2 regions of the Sodalis sp. C49 genome follow, and region 2 is predicted to be linked to the other one. Evidence: predicted binding sites of a transcription regulator. Region 2 holds the regulator's gene; the other holds the start of a gene.
The links. The regulator PhoB, encoded in region 2, activates phosphate uptake and scavenging genes when phosphate is short. The targets are predictions, from matches to a motif close to CTGTCATAAAACTGNCNNAT.
Positions count from the first base shown of each region.

Region 1: a site for PhoB is predicted at 2,238-2,257, ahead of pstS (phosphate ABC transporter substrate-binding protein PstS). Genes of this name have one in related genera too.

Region 1 is NZ_CP163303.1:3,646,982-3,655,074, reverse strand. It holds gene pstA (phosphate ABC transporter permease PstA) at 1-67, opposite strand, end outside; gene pstC (phosphate ABC transporter permease PstC) at 67-1,026, opposite strand; gene pstS (phosphate ABC transporter substrate-binding protein PstS) at 1,089-2,129, opposite strand; gene ABUK12_RS16405 (anaerobic sulfatase maturase) at 2,286-3,518, opposite strand; gene ABUK12_RS16400 (Crp/Fnr family transcriptional regulator) at 3,579-4,196, opposite strand; gene ABUK12_RS16395 (sulfatase-like hydrolase/transferase) at 4,171-5,685, opposite strand; gene ABUK12_RS16390 (solute:sodium symporter family transporter) at 5,682-7,373, opposite strand; gene glmS (glutamine--fructose-6-phosphate transaminase (isomerizing)) at 7,931-8,093, opposite strand, start outside.
Region 2 is NZ_CP163303.1:2,325,887-2,333,979, forward strand. It holds gene proY (proline-specific permease ProY) at 1-865, opposite strand, end outside; gene brnQ (branched-chain amino acid transport system II carrier protein) at 937-2,256, opposite strand; gene ABUK12_RS10570 (cobalamin-independent methionine synthase II family protein) at 2,688-3,791, opposite strand; gene ABUK12_RS10575 (PstS family phosphate ABC transporter substrate-binding protein) at 4,042-4,980, opposite strand; gene phoR (phosphate regulon sensor histidine kinase PhoR) at 4,977-6,314, opposite strand; gene phoB (phosphate response regulator transcription factor PhoB) at 6,339-7,028, opposite strand; gene sbcD (exonuclease subunit SbcD) at 7,240-8,093, shown strand, end outside.

The DNA.
Region 1 (8,093 bases), 1.3 Mb from region 2:
ACTGCATTTTACGCCGCGCTTCCATTTGTGGCGCGGTATGGGTCATTTGGTGCTCGACGGTCGCCATTATTTGACCCCCTCGTTTTTCGCCAGGCGCATTATCATGAATTTGGAGCAGGCCAGCACGATAAAGGTAATCACAAACAGGATTAACCCCAGCTCCATCAGCGCGGCGGTATGCAGACCCGCCTGGGCTTCGGCGAACTCATTGGCCAGCGCCGAGGTAATGCTGTTGCCCGGGCTAAACAGGGAAATGCTGTCCAGCTGGTTGGTATTGCCGATGATAAAGGTCACCGCCATGGTTTCGCCCAGCGCCCGTCCCAGGCCCAGCATCACGCCGCCGATCACGCCGTTTTTGGTGAAGGGCAGCACGATACGCCAGATCACTTCCCAGGTGGTGCAGCCGATACCGTAGGCCGACTCCTTCATCAACACCGGCGTTTGCTCAAACACATCGCGCATCACGGCGGCAATATACGGGATGATCATGATAGCCAGGATAATACCGGCGGCCAGGATGCCGATACCAAACGCCGGCCCCGAAAACAGGACGCCGATAAAAGGGATGGTCGACATCACATCGCCCAGGGGCTGTTGAAAATACTGGGCGAACAGGGGAGCAAAAACAAACAACCCCCACATGCCGTAGACAATGCTTGGGATGGCCGCCAACAGCTCAATGGCGACGCCAAGGGGACGCTTCAACCAGTTGGGGGCAAGCTCGGTAAGGAACAGGGCGATGCCGAAGCTGACCGGAACGGCAATCAGCAACGCGATAAAAGAGGTCACCAGGGTGCCATAGATAGGAACCAGCGCGCCGAATTTTTCACCGGGCGGATCCCACTCCTTGGTCCACAGGAACGCGAAGCCGAACTTTTCCATGCTCGGCCACGAAGCGACAATCAGCGAAACGATAATTCCGCCCAACATCAATAAGGTAATCAATGCGGCCAACCTGACCAACGTACCGAATATCAGGTCGCCTTGTTTACCGGGGGCATGCCGTGCCGGCGTATTGTCAGCCATAGAGTACTCTTTTTGTTGGTTCGTAATCCCTTCCCGTAAGGGAAGGGACGAAACACAAGGACTTAGTAGAGCGCTTTACCGTTACTGTCTTTGATATTGGCCTTCCAGGCGGCGCGGATCTGTTCGACCACGTCCTTTGGCAAGGTGGCGTAGTCAAGGGCGTTAGCCTGGTCGGCACCCTTGTTGTAGGCCCAATCGAAGAATTTCAGGGTTTCGCGGCCCTGCTCAGGCTTGGTTTGGGTAGTATGCAACATAATAAACGTGGTGGAGGTGATCGGCCAGGCATTGTTGCCCTTCTGGTTAGTCAGATCCTGGGCAAAAGATTGCTGCCAGTTGACGCCTTTCGCCGCCGCGCTGAAGTTATCCTGCGTCGGCATTACCGGCTTGCCGTCGGCGGAAATCAGCTTGGTGTAGGCCAGGTTGTTCTGCTTAGCGTAGGCGTACTCCACATAACCGATGGAACCCGGCAAACGCTGGACAAAGGCGGCGATGCCGTCATTGCCCTTGCCGCCCAGTCCGACCGGCCAGTTAACCGTGGAACCGGCGCCGATTTTTTCTTTCCAGGTCGCATTCACCTTGGACAGATAGCTGGTGAAGACAAACGACGTGCCGGAACCATCGGCGCGGCGTACCACGGCGATATTCTGATCCGGCAGCTTCAGGCCCGGGTTCAGCTTGGTGATGGCCGGGTCGTTCCATTTTTTGATGTTGCCCAGGTAAATTTCACCCAGGGTATGGCCGTCCAGGGTCAGTTCGCCGCTTTTGATTCCCGGTACGTTGATGGCCAGCACCACGCCGCCAATCACGGTCGGAAATTGGAATAAACCTTCTTTCTTCAGGTCGCCATCGCTTAAAGGAGCATCGGACGCGCCGAAATCAACGGTATTGGCGATAATCTGTTTAATGCCGCCGGAAGAACCGATGCCCTGGTAGTTAACTTTCACGCCGGTTTCTTTTTGATAGGTATCAGCCCATTTAGCATAAACCGGGGCGGGGAATGTGCCGCCGGCACCTGTCAGGTTGGCGGCAGCGAACGAAGAAATACTCGCCAGGGCGAACGTAGCTGCTACAACACTGGCAACGGTGGTATGCATCAGTCTCATAATCCCTCCTGTGGGATATTTAAAATCGGCCCATGGCCGTTTTCTTCAATTATTATAATTGCTGCAGGAGGGAAAATAGGACAATTAGGTTACAGATACATGTCGGTAATATGACATTTTTATGACACCGGGATGGGTACCTATTTTAATGGCATATTAGCCTTTTTTTTCAATCCCCGCCTCCGCAATCCGATCAATTTCGCGCATAATGCCGGCGGCCGGCCGATGGTGCGCCAGTTCGCCGGCCATATACGCCATATAGGGCGCGATATGGGAAAAAATAGCTTTATAGCCGGGGCAAAGATGATTATGCCACTGGCCCCCGATGCGGTGAATACGGTGCTTAGGACAGCCGCCGTGACAGGCAAACCGATAGTCGCATGACAAACACGGCGTCGCCACATTGGCTTTTAGCTGGCCGAACTGGCGCTGTTTTTTCCCACCGGCCATGGCGGCCAGGTTCCCTGTCATCAGATTGCCCAGTCTATGCTCAGGGTAGACGAAATGATCGCAGCTATAGATATCGCCGTTCTGCTCGACGACCAGGCCCTGGCCGCAGGTGGGCTGCATCACGCACAGGCTTGGCATCACGCCGCACCAGGCGGCCAGGGCATTATCGAATAGCTGCACAAACACCGTGCCGACATCATGCCGTACCCAGTAGTCAAACAGGGTATTGATAAACGTGCCGTAGGCTTCGCCGCTCACCGACCATGGCGTCAGCGTTTTATCCGCCGTCGACCGGGGATAAATCAATTCCCCCCGCGCGGCTCCGGACAACCTTTGTTCCACTGCCGGGATAAATTGCACATACTGCGCGCCCAGCTCTTGCGTGATAAAAAAATATATTTCCAGCGGCGCCTGGGCGGTTTTATCGTTCACCACGCTCAATACGTTGTAATCTATATGATATTCCTTAAATATCCGGATGGCGTTGATCACGCTGTCAAATACCGGCCGGCCGCTGGCGGTATGGCGATAATGATTATGCAGCCTGGCGGTGCCGTCCACGGAAATACCCAGCAGGAAATGATTATCGGCAAGAAAACGGCCCCATTGATCGTTTATCAATACGCCGTTGGTTTGCATGCTGTTGGTAATCCTTTTTCCCCGGGCGTAACGCTGCTGATAGCGCAGCGCGGCGGCATAAAAGTCAATTCCGGCCAGGGTCGGCTCGCCGCCCTGCCAGGCAAACATGACCTCGTCGCCAGCGCTGGCGTCAATATACTGCTTAATAAATTCCCTGAGCACATCGTCGGCCATATGCTTCGACGCCGATGCTCCGGCGGGTAACAGGGTATTTTTTTTGTCCACATAAAAACAATAATCGCAGTGAATATTGCATTGATAACTGGTGGGTTTCGCCATCAGGGAAAACGGGCGTTTCATAACCGCGACTCCAAACAATATTGCGCGTCAAATACCATGCCGCACCGGCAGCGGCGGCAGTTAACCGGTAAATTCATCCGGCAACAGTCCCTGTAGCTTGAGCTCACTGCCATGGCGGATAGCGGTTTCCGTTTCGCAACCCGCGTATTCGGCAATTTCACGCCAGGTCCATTCATAGCCCGGCCATTGCCGGTATAAATAGTGAATGCCCAGTAATACCCGTTGCTGGGATTTATCGTAGGCCATGCTGGCCAGCCTTTTTTCCGCCTCGCCCAGATCACGCGCCAGCCGCATGAACAAATAGACATTCAGGCGCGGATAGCGGCATAAAAACCGCTGCGGCTGATAGGGGGTAATGCGCGTTACCGTAGCGGTGCGCTGCACGCGCGAGGAACAGTGGTAAAACGTATTACCGAACAGGCTGCGGTAGCCGAAAAAATCACCGGGGCCAAACAGGCGGATCAGGCACACCTTACCGTTCTCCAGCATATGGTACAGCCCCACCAACCCACTGTGCAGGTAATAAAAAGAGAGGGCCTCATCCTCCTGGGGATAAATGCGCGTTTGCTTCGGCAACTGATCCAGCCGGGTAAACATGGCGTGTTCGCTGCCGGACAATTCTGCGAATACGGCGCGGCCCTCGTCCCCATCCTCAGAATTTTTGTCTTTTTTCCTCAATTTTTACTCCCTTGGTCGGCAGGCCGGTATCGTAATCCCTGACCACCGGCGAGACGTAATCATCCGGTTTAGGACGAAACGCGCCCAGCCATTGCTCATGCCTGTCGGGCCGCCACGGGCGCATGGCCCAGCGATAGCTGCGAAACGGATCGCGAATACGATCCATAAAGTCTAATAAGCTATCATGCAATGCATTACGCCGTTCCGCATAGTCGTCCCGGCCAATCAGGTTTATCAGTTCCTCGGGATCGTTGCGCCGGTCATAGAGTTCATCATCGTCAAACAGATTAATCACCAGTTTTAAATCATTGGTGACCCAGGCGCGCATCGGGATAAAACCGCCGAAGCTGTCATGTTCTATTTCATAACGGTTAAATTCCACCATGACCGACCGCTCCCGTTCCCGCTCCGCCGACGACAGCATAGGCAGCAGGCTTTCGCCGTGCAGCGACGGCGGCACCGGGATACCGGCAATCGATAATAACGTCGGCAACAGGTCGATATGGCTCACCGGTGTATCAATCTCCCGCGCCGGCAGGCCGGGCCCGTGGATGATAAAGGGAATGCGGCAGATGTCGTCATAGCCTGCCGAGCCTTTGCTGATAAGTTGATGCGCTCCCATCATTTCACCGTGATCGGAGGTATACACTATCCAGGTATTTTCCCATTCGTCGGGGGTAAGGTGGTTCAGCACGCGTCCTATCTGGTCGTCGACAAAATCATTGCAGGCAAAATAAATCGGATGATGATAGGTGGCGCCATCCGTTACCGGCGACGGCATCGCCCTGGCCCACAAACGCTGGTGCATCGGTTTATCGCTGAGATCATCGGTTCCTTTTGCGCCCAGCGGGTAATGGAAATCGGCAAAACGGTCGAGATAACGCGGCGGGCAGGTAAAGGGATGATGCGGCTCATCGTAAGAAAGCACCAGCAGGAACGGTTTCTCGCGCCGCAGGCGCTGCTTATCGATAAAATGTATCGCGCGCTGGCTGATGCGATAGCCCCAGGTAAATTCATCATCAATCTGATGTTGTTCAAGTTCTTCCTTTGAATTCAGCCCGTTGCGCCATAAGCTGATTTTTTCTTCCGGCAGGTCATGCAGGTAATTAGCGCCATCGTACCAATATTCCGCCGCCCATTCCGGCGGACAGATGCCGGTGCCGAAATAGTCGTGGCCATCAAGATGCCATTTACCGATATAGGCGGTTTGCCAGCCGGCATCCTGAAAATAGTTGCCCAGGGTGCGCATATTCTTACCCGGCGCCAGATTATTGGTCCAGGGACCGCTTTGGTTGGAATACAGGCCGGTGAACAGTCCCGCGCGCGCCGGGGTGCACAGCGGCGCGGTGGTAAATGCCGAATTGAATTTGGCCCCGCGCCCGGCCAGCGCATCGATATGCTCGGTATGCAGGGGAAGGCCGGTATAGCACCCGACCATATTGGTGGCCTGCGTATCGGTCATGATAAAAATTATATTAGGTTGCATCAGGCGATTTCCTCCCTGGTTTTGGTTTTTCTCAAACCGGCGAATATCAGCCAGCCGGAAATGGCGACAACGGTTATGCCCGCGATCCAGCATAACCAGAGGCTGTGCCAGCCGCCGAAGCGGGCGAGAAAGGCATAAATAAATATCATCGCCGCAATAACGCCGACGGAGGCGATTTTTACCGACCGCCACGGCGACATATCCACCGCCAGGGAATCATGGAAGACAAACGGGGTGGCGCGCGGCGCAAGTTTACCGATAACCAGCATCACCAACGCGTTCAGGCAAAACGTTATCGCCAGCACATACAGGAAATGAATAGGGAAATGGAAAACGTAATTGATCAGGATATAGCTGACGATACCTAACAGCAGCGCCAGCTTGGCCGCCATGGCCGGGATACGCGGGAAAAAGAACCCCATGATGATAATGGTGACCAGGGGAACGTTGTACACCCCGTTAAGCTGCTTCATCCAGCTGTATAATCCTTCGGGGGCATTGGCAATGCCGGGGGCTACCACCACCGACACCAGCGCCAGGATCAGGGCGAAATAACGCCCCACCAACACCTGTTTTTTGGACGTGGCGTCAGGATTGATAATACGGCTGTAGATACCCATGCTGAATAAAGTGCTGGCGCTGTTTAAAAACCCGTTGAACACGCTGATAATGGCGCCGAACAGCACGGCGCCGAAAAAACCGACCAGGGGCGCGGGCAGGATCTGGTTGACCAGCACCGGGTAGGCCATATCCGCCTTGGGCAGCCCTTGATACAGGTGATAGGCGATAACGCCGGGCAGGACCAGGATTATCGGGTCGAGCATTTTCAGCAGCGCCGTCAGCAGCGCGCCTTTTTGCCCTTCGGCCAGGTTCTTGGCGGCCAGGGTACGCTGGACGATGCCCTGGTTGGTACACCAGTAAAAGGTATTCACCAGCACCAGGCCGGTCAAGGCGGCGCCGATGGGCACCGGGTCATGGGCGCCACCGATGGAGTTGAGGCGCTCGGCATGATCCGCCGTCAGTGTATTCAGGCCGGCGATAACACTGCCGCCGCCAAGCGCCATCAGCCCGAAAAACGGCACCATCAGCCCGCCAATCACCAGGCCGATGCCATTGACGACATCGGCGACGGCAATCGCGCGCAGTCCGCCGATAACCGCGTACAGGGTGCCTATCACGCCAAGGGCTATCACCATGACTATCGTCGCGCTGCCCTGGCTCAGCCCGGTAAGGTCGCTGAAATGAAACAGGCTGTTCAGCGCCAGCGAGCCGGAATAGAGTACTATGGGCAGAAAACAGACGCCGGTGGCGATTAAAAAACAGCAGTCCACCATAATACGCGTGGTTTTGTCGTAGCGTTCTTCGATAAAATCCGGAATGGTAATAATGCCCCTCTGCAAATAACGCGGTAAAAACACCAGCGCCAGCAGGACCAGGGGAATAGCTGAAATCACCTCCCATGCCATCACCGACATGCCGAATTTATAGGCCTGTCCGCTCAGGCCGACCAATTGTTCCGTTGAAAGATTGGTCAGCATCAGCGATGCGGCAATTATTGGCGCTTTAAGGGAACGACCGGCCAGGAAATAGCCCTGCTGGGTATGGGTATCGTTTTTCCTTACTTTCCACCAGGTAACAATAGCGACAAGGCACGTAAAAAATACAAAAGAAAATATCTGTAGGCTATTCATAAATCGCACCTTTTAGTTATAAAAATATCAGCATAGATGTGACCCTTCCAATAAAATCAGAATAGTGGGCGGTCGATTAATGAGAGAAATGCGCAGCTTAAGCCGTTACGATTATTCCGTTCGGTACAGGCAAGCGGCGAGCGGAGCCATGCCGCACGTCAGGCGGCATTTCCCGCGGTAAAAACCCAGGAGAAAGTCGTCGCAGGCCAGACAAGCCGGTAATAGTGTATTGTTGACATGACAGATGTTTTACACTTTTCAGCACCCTATTTTTATGACCGTTGTCATAAGCCGGCATGACCCCGCTCACATAATCATTATTGTTATATTCCGGGTGGGGACAAGAAGTTTCTCGTAAATAACCATGCGTAAATTAATTAAGCTTATTTGAATTACGCATTTGCAATATCAATATAAGGAAAAGGATTTATTGGGGTGTGATCGGGCAAAAAAAAAATCCGCTGGGGCTTTGCCATCCCCACCGGATCCGATTAACGCTGTGTCGGTTTTTGCGATCACTTTGCAAGCGGCGGCTTAGGTGCCGCCGCAGACGCGGGTTACTCCACCGTCACCGATTTTGCCAGATTACGCGGCTGGTCGACATCGGTGCCTTTGATCAGCGCAATATGATACGCCAGCAGCTGCAACGGCACCGTGTAGAATATCGGCGCCACAATCTCTTCTACGTGCGGCAGCGGGATGATTTTCATATTTTCGCTG
Region 2 (8,093 bases):
AATTCAGAATGCCGGCGGCGGTATGGATCCCCAGCTTCTGGAAAGTGAGCACAAAGGGGCTGCCTTCGGTGCCCACCTGATCCCAGGGATAGATGGACATGATGACGAACAGCGTGCCGACATAAAAGACCAGGATGCGCCAGGGCACGGAGTTGATTGCCTTAGGGATCGATTTTTCCGGTTCATTGGCTTCGCCCGCCGTGATGCCGATAATTTCAATGCCGCCATAAGCGAACATCACCATTTGCAGCGACAGGATCATGCCCATTATCCCATGGCTGAAAAAACCGCCGTTGGACCAGAGATTGTGGATACCGGTGGGCTGTCCGCCGTTGCCCAGCCCCCAGATAATGATGGCGAACCCGGCCACGATCATCAGGATGATGGTGGCCACCTTGAAGAACGAGAACCAGAATTCCATTTCGCCGAAGGCCTTGACATTGAGCAGGTTGATGGCGCCGATTATCAGTACCACGCTCAGCACCCAGACCCAGTGCGGCACCGACGGAAACCAGACGCCCATATAGATGCCGAAGGCGGTGACGTCGGCGATGGCGACGATGAGGATTTCAAAGCAGTAGGTCCAGCCGGTAATATAGCCGGCAAGCCCGCCAAGGTTATCCTGGGCGTAACGGGAGAAGGACCCGGCATGGGGACTGTGTACCGACATTTCGCCAAGTGCGCGCATGATGATATACGCCACCACGCCGCCAATCATATACGCCAGCAGCACGCTGGGGCCGGCCATTTTAATGGCGTCGGCGGAGCCGTAAAACAGCCCGGTGCCGATGGCGGAACCTAAGGCCATAAATCGGATATGGCGGGTGGTAAGACCCCGTTTTAATGCGGAGGGTTGTTGTTGCATGACCCATTTACCCTGTTTTTTCAGTCAAAAATAGCCGCGGGACGACCCGCGGTGAATAATGCGCGCAAAGGTTATAACCGGATGGTGGCCTTATGATGCGCGGCGTATTTATCATAGAACGCGACCAGGATACCGATGGTAAGCGTGGGCGGCAGCCAGGCCAGGCCTTGGGCCGACAGCGGCAGGTGCTGTATCCACGCGGGCAGCCAGACCTGGAATGACGAGAGCTTGACGGCATCGACGCAGCCGAAGACCAGGCTTATCAGCATCGCCGGCGCGATAATCCGGGTGCTGCTGCGCCACCAGCGCAGCGTGAAGCTGAGCAGGATAAGCACGATGCACGGCGGATAAATCGCGGTCAGCACCGGAATGGAGAATTGGATCAGATGGCTCAGCCCGAGGTTGGACACCAGCATGGAAAACAGACCGAGTATAAACACCAGCGTGCGGTAGGAGAGCGGCAGATGTTCGCTGAAAAACTCGGCGCAGGCGCAGGTCAGCCCCACCGCCGTCACCATGCAGGCGACGAAAATCAGGATGGCGAGAAAGCCGCTGCCCGCATTGCCAAAGGTATACTGGACGTAGGCGTGCAGGATTTCGGCGCCGTTTTGCGCCGACGGCAGCAGCACGCTGCTGCCCGAACCCAGTTTAAACAGCGTGATATAGACCGCCGTCAGCCCGACGCCGGCTATCAGCCCGGCCAGTATGGTGTAGCGGGTCAGCAGCGCGGCGTCGTTCACGCCGCGCGAGCGGGCCGCATTGACAATCACGATGCCGAATACCATGGCGCCCAGGGTATCCATGGTCAGGTAGCCGTTGACAAAACCGTTGGAGAACGGCATATGGGCATAAGCGTCGGTCGCCGGGATGGGATTGCCCGCCGGCCACAGCAGCGCGGCGATGCCCAGGACCGCCAGGGCAATCATTTTCAGCGGCGCCAGGATGTGCCCGACCGTATCCAATAAGCGGCCGGGATAGAGCGAGATGGCGATGACCAGCGCAAAATAGACCAGGCTGTAAAGAAACAGCGGCAGATCCCCCTGGCCGGTAAACGGCGCCAGCCCCACGGCGAAGGATACCGTCGCGGTGCGCGGCGTGGCGAACAGCGGCCCCACCGCCAGATAACATACCACGGCCAGCAGCAGTCCCGCTTTTCTGCCGATGGGGGAACTGAGGGCGTCAATGCCGCCCCCCACCCGGGCCAGGGCAATCACCGTCAGTACCGGCAGCCCAACCGCGCTAATCAGAAACCCCGCCGCCGCCCACCAGACATAAGGGCCTGACTGCAATCCCACCATCGGCGGAAAAATGATATTGCCCGCGCCGACAAACAAGGCGAAGGTCATAAAACCCAGGGCGAGGATATCTCTGATGCTTAAACGCTGGCTCATGGAATAATGTAATGCCTGTCTGGATGCGAAAAATAAGTAAAACCTATGACGACTCATGCCGGTTATGACATCACCAACAGCAACGGGATATCTCGCGGGCCATGGCGTAATGGCCTGTTTGCCGGGACCGGAGCGCTAAAAGGGTGCAAAACGGCGTGAAACATGCAATAACCGGCGCAATTTAAACGTTTAAAGCGCGGTAAGGCAATAGTTGAAGATAAAAGCAGAATGATAAGCCAAAAAAATACCCTAAAAGCAGTGAATACTTTCATAGCCTGGGTAATTTCTGCTACAAGATAGTTGAAGGGACGCGCTTTTAACTATAACAGAACGGCATGGATACCGGTGGCACCCCCGGGCCGCCCCTTAACCCGCGGCGACCATGCCCGCCCGCGGTATTTTGCCGCGGGCGGGATAGCCGGGCGCTGGCGTTACCAGGCGCGGCCCGCAACATCCAGCACTAGCCGCAGTTTGTCCCATTGCTGGGCTTCGGTCAGGCTATTGCCTTCTTCCGTCGAGGCGAAGCCGCACTGCGGGCTCAGGCACAGCTGGTCCAGGCTGATATAACGGGTGGCCTCGCGCAAGCGCGCCAGCACCGCCTCAGGATCTTCCAATTCACCGGTTTTGGAGGTGATAAGGCCCAGCACCGCCTGCTGGCGGCCGGGCTTGATAAACCGCAGCGGTTCAAAACCGCCGGCGCGCTCGGTGTCATATTCCAGGAAAAAGGCGTCGACCTTGACCTCGCCGAACAGGATAGGCGCCACCGGCTCATAACCGCCCTCGGAAATCCAGGTGGAGCGGAAATTGCCGCGGCAAACATGCAGGCTAACCACCAGATCGTCCGGTTTGCCCGCCAGCGCTTGATTGAGCACATCCGCATAGATGCGCGCCAATTGCCGCGGATCCTCGCCGCGCTCGCGGATCTGGCGCTGCTGGTCCGTCGAACACAGATAAGCCCACACGGTATCGTCAAGCTGCAGGTAACGGCAGCCGGCATCGTAAAAGGCGCGGATAGCGTCATGCCAGGCCTGGGCCAGATCGGCGAAATACGCCGCCAGATCAGGATAGACGCCGGCGTCGATGGCGCCGCGCCCGCCGCGAAAATGCATCACGCTCGGGCTGGGTATGGTCATTTTAGCCACCGCGTCTCCGGCCACGCTGCGCAGATAGCGGAAATCCGCCAGCATCGGATGCTGGCGGAACGCCACCTTGCCGGTGACCTTAATGCTGCGCGCCTTGGTCTGCACCCCGGAAAACTGGATACCCTGGTCGACATCGTAGCCTTCCACCCCGTCCAGCCCCTCAAAAAAATCGAAATGCCACCAGGCGCGGCGAAACTCGCCGTCGGTGACCACCTGCAGCCCCAGACCGCGCTGCAGTTCCACCACCCGGCGGATCTCGGTATCCTCGACGGCACGCAGCTGCGCGGGAGTAATGGCCCCTTGCTGCAACTGCCTGCGGGCCTGTTTAATCGCCTCGGGGCGTAATAAACTGCCCACCACATCAGCGCGAAAGGGAGGCGTATTTCTTTGCATGTTTGAGCTCCGGCGTTATTTTGCCGGCCTGGACAAGGCCCGCAAGATAATAAGATTTAATGAATAGTTCAGGATGTAAACTTTCCCGGTGGGCAATAGTTTCCGTCGGTGACATATAGACATCCGGACGTCTATAATGCCCGCATCCATACTAGCACGCGGCGGCGCATCGCCATGGCGAAGAAAATTCACCCGTGTTGAACATTATTCATGATCACCCGCGGGCGACGGCCCACCCTGCCGACACACCTCATTGCAGCCCGATATCCCGGCGCGCCTGTAGCCTTATGGGTTCAGGCAAGGGCTGGTAGCCGCCCTGGCGGGCGAGGTTTTGGCCCTGGGGCGACAAAATACGGTCCATAAAGGCGGCGGTGACCGGCGCCAATGGGGTATCAGGGGGCTTATTCAGATAAATATAGAGATAGCGCACCAGCGGATAGTCGCCGTTAAGCAAGGCCGACTCGTCCGGCGTCACCTGGCGGCCGGCCTCGTCGGTTAACGGCAGGATCCGCGCGCCGGCGGTATGAAACCCCATGCCGGCGTAACCAATGGCGTTGCGCGACGCGCTTACCGCCTGCGCCACCGAAGCCGACCCGGGCAGTTCATTGACTGATGCCAGCAGGTCACCGCCGCACAGCACGCGCTGGCGGAAAAAACCATAGGTACCGGAGGCGGAATTGCGGCCATAGCGCAGCAGGGCCATATCGGCCCACCGCCCGGTTAGGCCGAGTTCCCCCCAGCGGGTGACGGCAGGGGCGTCGCCGCAGCTGCGGGTGATGGAAAAAATGGCGTCCAACTGGCGCAGGCGCAACCTGGGCAGGGGGTTATCCTGGTTGACTATAATCACCAGCGCATCCAAGGCCACCGGCACCGCCAGGGGCGGGTAGCCGTAATGGCGCTGGAACGCGGCGATTTCAGTCGCGTTCATCATGCGGCTCATCGGCCCGATTTGCGCCGTGCCCGCGGCCAGCGCCGTCGCCGCCGTCGCCGATCCGCCCGCCTGGATCTGCACGCCGACATCCGGATAGTCATGTCTGAAATCCGCCGCCCACAGGGCCATCATATTCGCCAGCGTATCGGAACCGCTGCTGGTGAGGCTACCCGACAGCACCGACAGCGGCCGCGCCGCCGCCGGCAGGGTCAACAGCAGGCAGAGCAGCCAGCCCAGGGTTTTTACAGCTTTTATCATCGGGATTTGACACGTGAAGGAGAAGTGGGGTTATTTTCGGCCAGGACGGGGAGGACAATCAACCGGTTGGGCAAGGTAAAAAAGAAGCGGGTACCCGCGCCCGGCTCGCTGATAACATCAAGATGGGCGTCATGATTGCCGAGCGCGTGCTTAACGATGGCAAGCCCAAGGCCGCTGCCGCCGGTCTGGCGCGAACGGGCTTTGTCAACCCGGTAAAAACGCTCGGTCAGGCGCGGTAAATGCTCCGGGGCGATGCCCGGCCCGTTATCGCTGACCTGAAACTGCGCGCCCTCAGCGGTACGCTGCCAGCACACCTCGATGCGGGTGCCCGGCGGCGTATGGATGACCGCATTGTATATCAGGTTCGACATCGCGCTGCGCAGCTGATCCTCATTGCCGCGCACCAGCAACTGTTCATTAACCCGGAACACGATCTCATGCCGTTCCTGGCTGAGCGCCCCGGCGCTTTGCTGCAGGCGCTTGAGAATGGCCGGAATATCGACGCGTTCATTGACCTCGCCCTGCGGCGCGGCCTCGATACGGGATAACACCAGCAACTGCTTGACCAGACGCTCCATGCGCTGCGTCTGATCCTGCATGGTGTGGATGGCCTTGGCGCGCATGGCTTCATCCATATCCTGGTCGTTCATCATTTCCAGATATCCCTGCAACACCGTCAGCGGCGTACGCAGTTCATGGCTGGCATTGGCGAAAAAGTTGCGCCTGGCGCCTTCCAGCTGGCGCATCTGGGTCACGTCGCGGGCCACCATTAACAGCTGGTCGTCGGTATAGGGCATCACGCGGAATTCAACGTAACGTTGCTTATTGAGCAGCAGGGTCAAGGGGCGCTCGAACGACTGGCCCTGGATATAGCTGTTGAATTCAGGATAGCGCAGCAGGTTAAGGATATGCTGGCCGTTGTCTTCCGGCCAGCGAAACCCGAGCAGCTGCTGCGCCAGGCCGTTGCACCAGAAAATATGGCCGTCGTCGGTCAACATCACCAGCGCATCAGGCAAGGTTTCCGCGCCGCTGCGAAAGCGTTTGAACAATGTCGCCAGTTCACGCCGCCGCCGCCGGTGGCGCAACTGCATCTGATGCAGGCCATAGAACAGCGGTTCCCAGCTTCCCCGCCCTTCCGGCGGCGTATGCCGGAGATCGACCCATAACCAGCGGGACAGCCGCAATTGGTAATAATAGTTGCGCACCAGCGCGGCCAGCAGCGCCGCCACCAACAGCCAGGCCAGGTGGCCGACAAAAAGCGACAACAGCAGGGCCGGCAGGCAAAACAGCCCCAGTTCCAGCAAAATCTTACGCCAGGATAAACGTTCCAGCACCGGCAGAGCTCCCCTTATACCGCGCTAATAGCGCGCGGAAAAACGATAGCCGGTGCCGCGGACCGTCTGCACCATCCGATCGTGACCGCCGGTTTCCAGCGCTTTGCGCAGGCGGCGAATATGCACATCAACCGTCCGGTCCTCAACATACACATTAGTGCCCCAGACATGATTTAACAACTGTTCCCGGCTATATACCCGCTCGGGATGGGTCATGAAAAAGTGCAGCAGTTTAAATTCGGTCGGTCCCATCTCCAGGGCCAGTTCGTTGGAGGTTACCCGGTGCGACGACGGATCCAGGCTTAGGCCCTGCAGTTCAATCTTATCTTCCACCGCCATCGGCGAAATACGGCGCATCACCGCCTTGATCCTGGCCAGCAGCTCCTTGGGCGAGAACGGTTTGGTGATATAATCATCGGCGCCTACTTCCAGCCCCCGCACCCGGTCTTCCTCCTCGCCGCGCGCGGTCAGCATCATGACCGGAATATCGCGGGTCAATACTTCGCGTTTCATATGTTTGATAAATTGTATTCCCGAACCGCCTGGCAACATCCAGTCGAGCAATACCAGATCCGGATAAGGCTCCGCCATACGGCTGACCGCCGTGCCGTAGTCTTCGGCTTCGATGGGCTGGAAGCCATTCTGTTCAAGTACGAAGCACACCATTTCACGAATCGGCGCTTCGTCTTCCACGACTAATATGCGTTTTGCCATTTTTTCCTGCCATTAATCTCTGCGGTTAACGTGCCCGGGCATTATGCGTCACTTTTATGACAGATTTATTAAAATCAGCCCATCGTGCCAGAAGCATAGCGGATGGCGGTTTTTTTTCGTCCCGGGTTGCCAAATTAACAGCTTTACGTCGGCATCGCCCGGGGTAAGGTTTATACTCTCGCCCTGACTTTTGCACTCTGGCTGGAGCGTCATGCGGATCATTCACACTTCTGACTGGCACCTGGGTCAGTCGTTTTTCACCAAAAACCGCGCCCGGGAGCATCGCGCCTTCCTGCAATGGCTGGTGGCGCAGGTGGCAGAGCGGGATATCGACGCGGTGATCGTGGCCGGCGATATCTTTGATACCGGCACCCCGCCCAGCTATGCCCGCGAACTGTTCAACCGTTTCGTGGTGGCGTTGCAGCCGACCGGTTGCCAGCTGATCATACTGGCGGGCAATCATGACGCGGTGGCGACATTGAACGAATCCCGGGCGCTGCTGGCCTGCATGCATACCCGGGTTATCGCCGGCGGCGGGTTCGGCGCCCGGGACGATGACGACAACGCCGACGGCGACCGCGAAGACAGCGGCGGGCAACCGGTTTTTGTACTTAACGATCGTAGTGGAAAGCCGGGGGCGATACTGTGCGCCATCCCCTTTTTACGCCCGCGGGATGTGCTGACCAGCCGCGCCGGAGAATCGGGGGATGATAAACAGCGGGCGCTGATGGACGCCATCGCCGCACATTACCAGGCGCTATATGACCGGGCGCTGGCCCTGCGCGCCAAGTTGCCCGGCCGGTTGCCGATTATCGCCACCGGACACCTGACCACGGTGGGCGCCGCCACCACCGATTCGGTACGCGATATTTATATCGGCAGCCTGGACGCGTTTCCCGCCCAGCTGTTTCCGCCGGCGGATTATATCGCCCTCGGCCATATCCACCGCCCGCAGTGCGTGGGCGGACAGCAGCATATCCGCTATTGCGGTTCGCCCATCGCCTTGAGTTTTGATGAAACCGGGCAGCCCAAGCAGATCAATATAGTCAGTTTCGACGCCGGGGG